One region of the Paenibacillus sp. FSL H7-0357 genome, then DNA from elsewhere that is predicted to be linked to it. Evidence: predicted binding sites of a transcription regulator. Region 1 holds the regulator's gene; each other region holds the start of a gene.
What was found. The regulator Rex, encoded in region 1, represses fermentation and respiration genes when NADH is low (regulators of the CRP and FNR family bind a similar motif). The targets are predictions, from matches to a motif close to TTGTGAAATATTTCACAA.
Positions count from the first base shown of each region.

Region 1 (3,218 bases):
CATGAAGCAGGGATTGCCGATGTGGTCATTACCAATCACTCCAAGCTGTTCGCAGACGTCAAGGCCGGGCACCAGCTGCTTCCGGCTTATGAGCATCTTGTCATTGACGAGGCCCATCATTTGGAGGATGTGGCCGGCAAGCATTTGGGCATGCAAATGAAGTATTTCACGGTAGCTCATACGCTTACAAGGCTGTATAAAGACAGCCGCAGCGGCCAGCTGCCGGCACTGCGCCAGACTCTGCAGTCCTCGGGCAGTGAGCAGGCTTCGGAGTGGAGCGGCGTAATCGATAAAATCTATCCCGACCTGCTTACTGTAAAGGAAACTTGGGATACACTGAGCGACAAGCTGTTCGGCCTATTGCCCGAACGCAGCGATGCAGCGGCAGGTGAAGCCGGCCAGCTGGTCACACGCCTGCTTCCCGGCAGCAAGCCCAAAGATTGGGAAGAGCTGGCGGCGCTGGAGAATACGCTGCACTTAGCCTTGAGCGACATCATCCGCAGAGGTGACAAAATGCTTAGCGAGATGCGCGATACAGAGAGTCAGTCGTCTTCGGACAGCCTGGTGACCGATATCGGAGGCTTGTTCAAGGATTTGGCATCCATCCGGGAACAAATCCGCTTCTTTATGGGTCTCAGTGACGATAATATCGTGTACTGGATGGAAGGGAGCGGCAACTACCGGGGCAAGTCGCTTCAGCTCTACGCCGTGCCTGTCGATGTAAGCAGCCAGCTCAAGGATCTGTTCTTCGACAAGAAGAAGAGCATTGTGCTGACCTCGGCCACGTTATCGGTCGACAAGTCCTTTCAGTTCATGATTGACAACCTTGGTCTTTCTGAAGCCTCTGAACAAGGGCGTCTCATGACAGCACTGCTGCCTTCACCGTTCAAGTACCGTGAACAGGCGCTGCTTGTCATCCCGCGCGATTTCCCCAGTGTTAAGGGCAGCGTAGGCGATGCGCGTTTTGTAGACAAGCTGGTGCATTCGCTGGCTGAAGCGGCGGCGGCGACCAAGGGGCGGATGCTGGTGCTGTTCACCTCCTACAAAATGCTGCGCCAGGTTTATGATCCGCTGAAAGAGGCCTTGGCTTCCCAGGACATTACGGTTCTGGGCCAGGGTGTGGAAGGAGGCAGCCGCAGCAAGCTGATCCGGCGTTTTCAGGACAGCTCTGCATCGGTATTGCTTGGAACGAGCAGTTTCTGGGAAGGAGTCGACATCCCTGGCGAGGCGCTGACCTGTCTTGCGATTGTAAGGCTGCCGTTTCAGCCGCCGAATCATCCGCTGGCCGAGGCAAAGGCGGAGCTTCTGCAGGCCCAGAAGAAGAATCCTTTTATGAAAATGTCTGTTCCACAGGCAGTGATCCGGTTCAAACAGGGTTTTGGACGATTGGTTCGCACAGCGCAGGACCGGGGAATTGTTATTGTATATGATACCAGGGTCATCGAAGCTTATTACGGGAAGTACTTCCTGTATTCACTCCCTGGTCCGAAGATGGAGCACATGCTTACCGATCAGATGGTTCCGCGGATAGCGGAATGGCTTGAAGAGGGCGGCGTTTCCTAATCTGTCATCGTTTATAAATTTTTTTCATCTCTTTGTACCATAGGCTGTGTCCCGTTCGCGGAGCGGGCACTGCACGTGGTTGTCATACGATATCGCGTCAGTGCAATTCTAAATTAGGAGGAGAAAACATGAAATCGGATAAAATATCGGAGGCCGTCGTTCGCAGACTCCCAGTGTACCTGCGTTTCCTGAACGATCTCCAAAAGCGTGAAATCTCAACCGTTTCTTCTCAGGAACTCGGGCAGAAGCTGGACCTTAATCCGGCGCAGATTCGTAAGGATCTGGCCTATTTTGGTGATTTCGGCAGAAAAGGCATTGGATATGACGTGTCTTATCTCATCGAAAAGATCCGTCATATTCTGAAGCTGGATCAACAAATCAATGTGGCTCTGGTAGGTGCCGGTAACCTCGGTCATGCCTTGTCCAATTACAATGCTTATCTGAAGGACACTATGAAAATCACTGCTGTATTTGATTCTTACGCTCCCAAGATTGGACAAAAGATCAACTCTCTTACGGTTCAGCCGATGGAGGAGCTGGGTCAGACCATCCGTGATCAGGGAATCCGGATCGGGATCATCACTGTACCGGACAGCGAAGCACAGAATGTGGCTGATATTCTGGTAGAATCGGGCATTGAGGCGATCCTGAATTTTGCACCGGTCATTCTGAAGACACCTTCAACCATCCGGATTCATGCTGCTGACTTTACGACTGACCTGCAAAGTCTGGCGTATTATTTACATGATGGAAAGGAAGGAATTACAGATGAGCAGCAATAAGATGATAATTGCAAACGGACGTTTTCTGGTTCCCGGAAGCGAGAAGCCGGTCCTGAGCGGTTATATGACTATAGAAAATGATTTGATCACATACATAGGGGAAGAGAAGCCCGTTATTGAAGAAGGCACAGTGACGCTCGACGGCAGCCGGCTGCTGTTCATGCCGGGTCTGGTCAATACCCATGGCCATGCTGCGATGTCGCTGCTGCGCGGCTACGGGGATGATATGGTCCTTCAAGCCTGGCTGCAGGAGAAAATGTGGCCGATGGAGGAGAAGTTTACCGGAGATGATGTCTACTGGGGTACTTCCTTATCCGTTTTGGAGATGCTGAAAGGCGGCACAACCACCTTTTTGGATATGTATGATCACATGGACCGGGTGGCCGAGGTGGTCGAACACTCCGGCATCCGTGCGGTGCTGATGCGCGGTGTTATTGGTCTATGTCCTGAAGAAGTGCAGAATCAGAAGCTTGCGGAAGCTGTTGCGTTCGCCCGCAACTGGCACGGCAAGGCTGACGGCAGAATTACCACCATGATTTCACCGCATGCCCCGTATACTTGTCCTCCGGACTTTTTCATGCGGTTTGTGCAGGCGGCACATGACCTGGACCTGCCGATGCATACGCATATGTCAGAAACGCTGCGTGAAGTGGAGCAGAATGCCGCTGATTACGGCCTGCGTCCTGTAGCGCACCTGGAGAAGCTGGGCATGTTCACCCGCCCGTCCTTAATCGCCCATGGTGTCCACCTGAACGATGAGGAGATCGAAATTCTCGCCCGCCACAAGGTGGGTGTATCCCATAACCCGGGAAGTAACCTGAAGCTTGCCAGCGGGGTTGCACGGGTGCCTGAGCTGCTGAGAGCGGGAGTCAA
Region 1 covers NZ_CP009241.1:5,153,404-5,156,621, reverse strand. Annotated here, with positions in the region: gene dinG (ATP-dependent DNA helicase DinG) at 1-1,563, shown strand, start outside; gene H70357_RS22600 (redox-sensing transcriptional repressor Rex) at 1,653-2,345, shown strand; gene H70357_RS22595 (amidohydrolase) at 2,332-3,218, shown strand, end outside.

Region 2 (3,218 bases), 350 kb from region 1:
TGGCCGAGCTGCGCGGGCTGTTGCATACGCTGGAAGAAGAGCATGACGGAGCCGGTGAGATTTTGCGGGAGCTCCGCAGAGTTACGAACGACTTCACTCCGCCAGAGCATGCCTGCACAACCTACCGCCTGACCTATGCCCGCCTGGAGGAGTTAGAGGGAATGACCTTCGAGCATGTGCATCTGGAGAATAATATCTTGTTCCTGCGTTATCAGTAAAATAGAGCATGCTGTTCTCAAAGTCCCTGCGGGGACTTTTTTTCTTCTGCACCGTTTCGCTGCCTGATTAACGCCCGAAATTTATCGTTTGAGAACAAAGCTAGTTTGCGTTATTCTTAAAAGATAGTATACATAATGACTAAAGACCTGAGAAAATGATTGAGGTTATGATCGGGCGGAAGAGGGCGGTGCCGGGAATGTCCACGAAATTTCTGTGGCGTTTATGGTTAGGATTAATTATCATTGCGACGCTAGGCGGATGCTCGTCATTTGGTTCAGATGCGAACGGAAACAATGCCGCAGCCGGGGCTGCAGGCCCTGCTTTTTCACTAATGGCCGGTGATAATGAGCTGGCAGGGAACTCGGGGAGACAGCTTAGCGAAGCATACAAGCCAGGAATAACGCTTATAGAGCTGCTGAAGAGTAGCGGTGTCGTTACTTTTGCCGAAGACGGATTTAGCATACTGGCAGTCAATAAAATTTTTCTTGCCCCGGACATGATCTGGCAGATTCAGCTTGGCGGCAAAATCATAACCGATTGGAATAGTCCAGTCTCGCGGGAGCAGGCGATTGTTATTACTGCGAAGCCGGCAGCCGGAGATGCCCCGCTTCTGCCCATTATTCTTACAGTGAACGGCGGGAGTGAGCAGCCTGAACTGACACATTCACATATTTTATCTTATAGCGAGGACTTGTCTGTCAGGGGTCTGCTGAAGAGTAGCGGAATCGTTCAGTTGGCGGAAGACAACAAGACGGTAATCACGGTCATGGGGTACACGCCGCTCACCAGTGAAGACTGGAAGCTGAAAGTGAACGACAAGACGCTGCTTGACAGCGGAATTGATATGAAGCTCAGACCTCAAGATGTACTCGAGATTTCACTGGTTCTCCGGTAAGATGATAAGTAGCATAGCCAGATTTCCTTAATGCAAGCGGTAGCATAAGGGAAGCTGGCTATTTTTCTTTCAGCAAAAAACCTTACATACGCTGGCATAAAAATATGTGAAAAGATTCACATTTATTGTGATTTGAATCACAAATGCTCTTCAAATTTAAAACGTATAATTTTGTTATCAGATATGTATATGAAGAAATCCAGAAGCATTAAGGAGGGTCTTAACAGTGACCGTGGAGAGAGAAAAGTTAGTTTTGATAGGGAATGGTATGGCTGGCGTAGGCACTATCGAACAGATCCTTAAGCTTGGCGGCGCTTATGATATTACGATCTTTGGAAGCGAGCCTCATCCCAACTACAACCGGATAATGCTGTCCTATGTCCTCGAAGGAAGCAAGAGCATTGAGGATATCATTCTGAACGACCGGCAGTGGTACGAGGATAACAATATTACTCTGCATACTGGAACCACTGTTGTCCGGATTGATGAAGCCTCCCGTCAGATCGTTACAGATAATGGAATGTCGGTTCCTTACGATAAAGTTATTATTGCAACAGGTTCAAATTCATTCATTCTGCCGGTACCGGGCAGCACAAAGGATGGAGTTGTAGGCTTCCGCGACATTGCGGATTGCGACGCCATGCTGGCTGCAGCACAGCAATACCGCACAGCGGCTGTGATTGGCGGTGGACTGCTTGGTCTTGAAGCAGCCAAAGGACTTGTGAACCTCGGTATGGATGTTACCGTCGTGCATTTGCTGGAGGATTTGATGGAGCGTCAGCTTGACCATACTGCTTCATCCATGCTTCAAGCTGAACTTGAACGCCAGGGTGTGAAGTTTGCCATGGGCAAACAGACGGTTGAGCTGACCGGGGAGGAACGGGTAAACGGCCTGCGTTTCAGCGATGGAACCGAGCTGCAATCAGATTTTGTAGTGATGGCGGTCGGAATCAAACCGAATGTCCAACTGGCCAAAGACAGCGGCATCACGGTGAACCGCGGAATTGTCGTGAACGATTATCTCCAGACCTCGATGGCGAATGTCTATTCTGTAGGAGAATGTACAGAGCACCGCGGCACCTGCTACGGGCTGGTAGCTCCACTGTTCGAGCAGGGGATGGTGCTGGCGAAGCATTTGTGCGGCGCCTCCACCCAACCGTATGAAGGTTCTGTCGTAGCCACCAAGCTGAAGATCTCGGGGGTGGATGTCTTCTCTGCCGGTGATTTCACTGAAACAGCGGAGCATACCGTCATTTCGGCTAAAGATGAATGGAAGAGAACCTATAAGAAGATTCTGCTCAGAAACAATATTATTGTCGGTGCAGTTCTGTTCGGCGATGTGACTGAATCCGCAAGTCTGCAGAAGCTGGTCAAGCAGGGCACCGAAATGACCGACGAAATTTATGGCGAAGTAATGGGCACGGGCTGCTGCGGCGGAGGCAGTGCGAAAAAAGGCTTGTCAGTCGAAACGATGGCTGATGAGGAGATTGTCTGCGGCTGCAACGGCGTGACCAAGAAGGCGATCGTTGATGCCGTTACGGAGAACGGTTTTACCACGGTAGACGAAATTAAAGCCTGCACCGGAGCTACCCGCTCCTGCGGTGGCTGCAAGCCGGTTGTCGAGCAGATTCTGCAGTTTGTTCTCGGTGACAGCTTCCAGGAAAGTGCGAAGCAGGGGATTTGCGGATGCACCACCTTGAGCCGCGATGAGATTGTAGCAGAGATTACCGCTAAAGGCTTGAAAACGACCAAAGAGGTTATGAATGTGCTGGGCTGGAAACAAGCGGAAGGCTGCTCCAAATGTCGTCCGGCTGTGAACTATTATCTTGGCATGATCTACCCGGATACCCATGAGGATGAGAAGGAATCGCGGTTCGTCAATGAACGGATGAGTGCGAACATCCAGAAAGATGGTACCTTTACCGTTATTCCACGGATGTACGGCGGGGTAACTACACCGGAAGACCTGAGACGAATTGCCGATGTTTCCTTGAAATATAACGTAAAGGTTGTAAAAGTGACCGGTGGTCAGCGTCTGGATCTGGTCGGTATCCAAAAAGAGGATGTGCCTAAAGTATGGGAAGAGCTGGATATGCCTTCCGGT
Region 2 covers NZ_CP009241.1:5,504,004-5,507,221, reverse strand. Annotated here, with positions in the region: gene ric (iron-sulfur cluster repair di-iron protein) at 1-218, shown strand, start outside; gene H70357_RS24345 (hypothetical protein) at 416-1,114, shown strand; gene nirB (nitrite reductase large subunit NirB) at 1,341-3,218, shown strand, end outside.
Region 2: nirB (nitrite reductase large subunit NirB) is a predicted target of Rex. The motif match lies at 1,219-1,236, and genes of this name have one in related genera.

Region 3 (3,218 bases), 3.2 Mb from region 1:
TTAGTTTTTATCGATGAGTTCAAGTTTTTCAAGGATCTTTATTGTTGTTAAGGCGGATAACTGAACGGCTAATTCAACGCTTTCTTTCTGAATTCCGTCCTTCTCAATAGCATCCTTGTTCTCTGAGAAGACTTCTTCAGTTACTTGGCTGATCAGACTTTTGACGATTTCAATATGCATAATAAACTCCCCCTCTCCGGAAAAATAGCCACATTCTTATATTTCGGCAGATCATCAGGTTTTTCTTTGAAATAAACCTTCCTCAATTAGCAGAAATCGGGTGGAGAAAAGTATAAACCATCTCATTATTATGATATAGTTAATATTGATTTTTAATCCATACCCTTTCGTTAGACAGAAGAGGTTGATTGAATACATATCAATTGTTACAGAAGACCTGAGAGGGAGTACTCCATGACACAATTTGTCTACAAGCAAATAATTGATGACCTTAAAATGAAAATCTTTGCTGGACAGTTTGCGGATATGCGATTACCTGATGAACGCAGTCTTAGCGAAACGTATCAGGTTAGCCGCAGCTCCATCAAGCGCGCATTAACCAAAATGGAAAGTGTCGGAATCATTTTCAAAAAACGAGGTTCAGGCACGTTTATTAACCCCTTATACATAAAAAACGAATCCATCTTCAATTACGAAGGTTCCAATCTGGGTGTCACCGACAATTTCCAGATGCATGGCAAGAAACCTAAAGTCAAAGTGTTGAATTTCGAGGTTATTCCGCCAACAAAAGAATTGCAGCGGGATTTGTTCCTGGGGCCCCATGATTTTGTATACAAAATCGTCCGCTTGCGCCTGTTCGATGATGATCCCTTTATGATAGAGACGGGTTATATCCCGATAAAAATCGTTCAGGATTTAAATCAGACAATTATCGAGGGCTCCATTTTTAATTATCTGGAAGACTCGCGCAACCTGGCCGTAACCAAATCATTTTTATCTATTTTTGCCGAGCCGTCCTTGTCCACGGATCAGGAGCTGCTGCACTTGAAAGAAAATGAACCTGTTGGCATTATGGAGGGGATTTTCTTTTTGGACAATGGTACTCCCTTTGAATTTTCCCATATGCGGTTTCATTATCAATATTTGAAATTTAATACGTTTGTATCTGTTCATTAAGGAGCAGAATAAGACCGGGAACTTTCCCGGTCTTATTTTTTTGTATACTTTACTTTTTTGTGGATGTAACGTATTTACATAAATTTCAATATAACCGTGTTTTGACAGCGTTTTTCCTGAGTTTTTCATACTATGTTCAAATTTTCACAAAATTGGACCGTATCACTTGTCAAAAAGGTTGTATTTATTTTGAGCAGAGGTATGATGTATTTGTAGAGAAAAAGGATGGCAATAAGCAACAATATATATATAGGAGTGGATGAAATGGGATTATCAACCATGAAAGTCGATTATTCGTCTAAAACGTATCTGGAAAAGCTTGACGCTTATTGGCGTGCAACCAACTACATTTCGGTAGGTCAGCTGTATTTGAAAGACAATCCGTTGTTAAGAGAACCTTTGAAAGATGCTGACATTAAGATTAAACCTATCGGACACTGGGGTACTATTCCGGGCCAGAACTTTATTTATGCCCATTTGAATCGTGTAATTACTAAATATGATTTGAACATGTTCTATGTTGAAGGTCCGGGTCATGGCGGTCAGGTTATGGTTTCGAATTCCTATCTGGACGGAAGCTATACTGAGATTTATCCGGAAATTACGCAGGATATCCCGGGTCTCAAAAAACTGTTCAAACAATTCTCGTTCCCGGGCGGCGTTGCTTCCCATGCTGCACCTGAAACTCCGGGATCCATTCATGAAGGCGGCGAGCTGGGTTATTCTTTATCCCACGGCGCTGGCGCTATTCTGGATAACCCTGATTTGATTTCGGCTGTTGTCGTTGGAGATGGTGAGGCTGAAACCGGACCACTGGCCGCATCATGGTTCTCCAACCGCTTCATCAACCCTGTTACAGATGGCGCTGTTTTGCCGATTCTGCACTTGAACGGATTTAAAATCAGCAACCCGACGATTCTGTCCCGTCAATCGAAAGAAGAAATCACCGCTTACTTTACAGGCATGGGCTGGGAGCCGTTCTTTGTTGAAGGCGAAGACCCTGAACATATGCATCCGGAAATGGCGAAGGTACTCGATACCATCGTCGAAAGAATTGCAGCCATTCAAAAAAATGCGCGTGAAAATAACGACCTTACCCGCCCGGTATGGCCGATGCTCGTCTTCCGTTCCCCTAAAGGCTGGACTGGACCGGCAGCATGGGACGGTGTGCCGAATACCGGTTCGTTCCGTGCCCATCAGGTTCCAATTCCGGTTGACCAGAAAAATATGAAGCATGCTCCAGCTTTGCTTGAATGGATGAACAGCTACAGACCGGAAGAATTATTTGATGAGAACGGCCGCTTGAACGAAGAGCTTGCCGAAATCCTGCCTACAGGCGACAGACGTATGGGGATGAATCCTGTTACTAACGCTGGCAACCTTATCAAAGATTTGCGCCTGCCGGATTTCCGCGACTATGTGCTTGATAACTCCGTTCCAGGTAAAGTAGTAGCGCAGGATATGGCCGTTCTCGGAAAATACCTGAAAGAGGTTGTCCTGCTCAATGAAGATAACCGCAATTTCCGGATTTTCGGACCGGATGAAACGATGTCCAACCGTCTGGGACCTGTGTTTGAAGTGACCAAACGCCAATGGCTGGATCAAATTAATGAACCTAATGACGAATTCCTCGCTTCGTATGGCCGTGTAATTGATTCCCAATTATCGGAGCATCAGGCGGAAGGACTGCTGGAAGGTTATGTATTAACCGGACGTCATGGCTTTTTTGCAAGTTATGAAGCTTTCCTGCGCGTTGTGGATTCGATGATTACCCAGCACTTCAAATGGCTGCGTAAAGCAACCGATCAAGGCTGGCGCGCTGATATCCCTTCACTCAATGTTGTCGCAACTTCAACCGTGTTCCAGCAGGACCATAACGGTTATACGCACCAGGATCCGGGTTTGCTGGGTCACCTGGCAGACAAAAAACCGGAATTCATCCGGGAATATTTGCCGGCTGATGCCAACTCCCTGCTGGCTGTATTTGACACCATCCTGAACGACCGTCAAAAGATCAACCTGATTGTGTCGTCCAAACATCCGCGTCCACAGTGGTTCTCGGCTCAAGAGGCGCAGGAATT
Region 3 covers NZ_CP009241.1:1,986,945-1,990,162, forward strand. Annotated here, with positions in the region: gene H70357_RS08790 (hypothetical protein) at 1-180, opposite strand; gene H70357_RS08795 (GntR family transcriptional regulator) at 415-1,137, shown strand; gene H70357_RS08800 (phosphoketolase family protein) at 1,402-3,218, shown strand, end outside.
Region 3: H70357_RS08800 (phosphoketolase family protein) is a predicted target of Rex. The motif match lies at 1,270-1,287, and genes of this name have one in related genera.

Region 4 (3,218 bases), 330 kb from region 1:
AACTTAGCCCGGTTCTGGCTTGCTACAAGGTTAAGAACGCTGACCAAGGGATTGAACGCGCAGCTCAAGTCGTTGAATTCGGCGGCATGGGACACAGCTCGGCTATCCATTCCAACAATGAAGAAGTTATCATGAAGTTCTCGAACCGTCTGCAAACTGGACGTATTCTTGTTAACTCGCCTTCAACACATGGCGCCATCGGCGACATTTACAATACTAATATCGCTTCGCTGACTCTGGGCTGCGGATCTTATGGACGCAACTCGGTATCGCAAAACGTAACTGCCATCAATCTGATCAATGTGAAAAGGGTGAACCGTCGTACCGTGAATATGCAATGGTTTAAGGTGCCTGATAAGATTTATTTCGAAAAGGGAGCCACTCAATACCTGGCCAAAATGCCTGATATTACCCGCGTAGCAATTATCACTGACCCTATGATGGTTAAACTGGGTTATGTAGAAAGAGTAGAGCACTACCTGCGTCAACGCCAGACCCCTGTAGCGATCGAAGTGTTCTCGGAAGTTGAACCGGATCCATCGACAACTACCGTGGAAAAAGGTACAGCTATGATGAACAGATTCCAACCGGACTGCATCATCGCACTCGGCGGCGGTTCCCCAATGGATGCTGCAAAAGGAATGTGGCTGTTCTATGAACACCCGGATGCTGACTTTAACGGTTTGAAACAAAAGTTCATGGATATCCGCAAACGGGTATACAAATTCCCTAAGCTCGGCAACAAAGCGAAATTTGTAGCTATTCCAACAACATCGGGTACAGGTTCGGAAGTAACCTCGTTCGCGGTTATTACTGACAAAACTACTGCAAATAATACTAAATATCCGCTTGCAGACTATGAGCTGACTCCGGATGTAGCGATCATCGACCCTGAGTTTGTATATAGCTTGCCTAAGACTGCTGTTGCTGATACAGGTATGGACGTATTGACACATGCGATTGAAGCTTATGTTTCCGTTATGGCAAGTGACTACACCGATGGTCTGGCTATCAAAGCTATCCAGCTGGTATTCCAATACCTGGAGAAGTCCGCACTTGAAGGCGACAAACTTGCCCGCGAAAAAATGCACAACGCATCGACGCTGGCTGGTATGGCATTTGCCAATGCATTCCTGGGCATCAACCACAGCTTGGCGCACAAATGGGGCGGTCAATACCACACGGCTCATGGACGTACCAATGCCATCCTGATGCCGCACGTTATCCGTTACAATGCCAAGAAACCAACGAAGTTTGCTTCGTTCCCTAAATATTCGCACTTTGTAGCTGACGAACGTTATGCTGAAATCGCCCGTATTCTGGGATTGCCTGCACGCACTACCGAAGAAGGCGTAACCAGCCTGATCAATGCAATCCGCGACATGAACAAAAAATTGGGCATTGAAGAGTCGTTCCAACAACTCGGCTTTGATCCTAAGGATTTCGAATCCCGCGTAGACTATCTGGCTGACCGTGCATTTGAAGACCAATGTACTACTGCCAACCCTAAACTGCCGCTGGTTACTGAACTTGCTGATGTATACCGCAACGCATTCTACGGAAGATTCGACAACTAATTGGTGATTGCTTAGCAAAGGATAAGGTTATAGGTTAATATGGAAGGGGATGGTAGTGACAAATATCACCGGAAAGGTGATATTTGTCACAGTCCTTTTTCAGAAAATAAACTAAAATGTTTATATAAAGAACGGTCCCAGTTATGAAGACGCGATTGTGAATTTAATTACAACCATATCTTTGGGATCACGAGACACGGGATTAACCTTCAAGCCCGCGATCTCTACAAATATAATAAATATAAATGGAGGGATTTAGCATGTCGGTGATTGAAAAAGATGTACAAGAAGTGAAGTCGAGTTGGAGAAGTTTTACAAAAGGTAAATGGGCAAGAAAAGTCGACGTTAACGAATTTATTTCCAAGAACATCAAGCCTTATGAAGGAAACGAAGATTTCCTCGTGGGTCCTACCAGCAACACTACTGAACTGTGGAAGATTATCTCTCAGCTGAGCAAGGAAGAAAGAGAAAGAGGCGGCGTATGGGACGTTTCCCTGGATACTGTCTCCACCATCACTTCCCACAAGCCAGGCTACATCGACAAGGACAAGGAACAAATTGTAGGCGTACAGACTGATGCTCCTTTCAGACGTTCTGTTCAACCGTTCGGCGGTATTAAGATGATGATCGATGCCACCAAAGCTTATGGCTTCGAGCTTCCGAACAACATTGTCGAAATGTTTACGAATATCCGCAAAACGCATAACCAAGGCGTGTTTGATGCATATACACCTGACATGAGAGCAGTACGTAAATCCGGCGTTATTACAGGTCTTCCTGATGCTTATGGCCGCGGACGTATTATCGGTGACTACCGCCGTATTGCTCTATACGGTATCGACTTCCTGATCAAAGACAAGAAACAACAACAAACCGAGCTTGAAGTTGATTCCATGACTGAAGAAGTAATCCGGTTGCGCGAAGAGCTATCGGAACAAATCCGCGCTCTGGGCGAGCTGAAAGAAATGGCTGCCGCTCACGGACTTGATATTTCCAAACCGGCGAACAACTTCAAAGAAGCTACTCAATGGGTATACTTCGGTTATCTGGCAGCAGTAAAAGAACAAAACGGTGCTGCAATGTCCCTGGGACGTGTATCCTCCTTCCTCGACATCTATGCACAGCGCGATTTTGAAGAAGGTACACTTACTGAAGAACAAGCACAAGAAATCGTTGACCATTTCGTAATGAAACTGCGTATTGTGAAATTCCTGCGTACGCCTGACTATAATGAACTGTTCTCCGGCGACCCTACTTGGGTAACGGAATCCATCGGTGGTATGGCTGAAGACGGAACAACACGCGTAACTAAGAACAGCTTCCGCTTCTTGCATACCCTGTACAACCTGGGGCCTGCTCCAGAGCCTAACTTGACGGTTCTGTGGTCCGAAAGACTGCCTGAAGGCTTCAAAAAATATTGTGCCAAGGTTTCCATCGAAACCAGCGCTATCCAATATGAGAATGACGATGTAATGCGTCCATATTGGGGTGAAGATTACGCAATTGCTTGCTGCGTATCCCCAATGCGCATTGGTAAACAAATGCAGTTCTTCGGCGCCCGCGCCAACCTGGCGAAAGCTTTGCTGTACGCGATCAATGGTGGTATAGACGAGAAATCAGGCGTGCAAGTTGGACCTGAAT
Region 4 covers NZ_CP009241.1:5,482,739-5,485,956, reverse strand. Annotated here, with positions in the region: gene adhE (bifunctional acetaldehyde-CoA/alcohol dehydrogenase) at 1-1,577, shown strand, start outside; gene pflB (formate C-acetyltransferase) at 1,838-3,218, shown strand, end outside.
Region 4: pflB (formate C-acetyltransferase) is a predicted target of Rex. The motif match lies at 1,733-1,750, and genes of this name have one in related genera.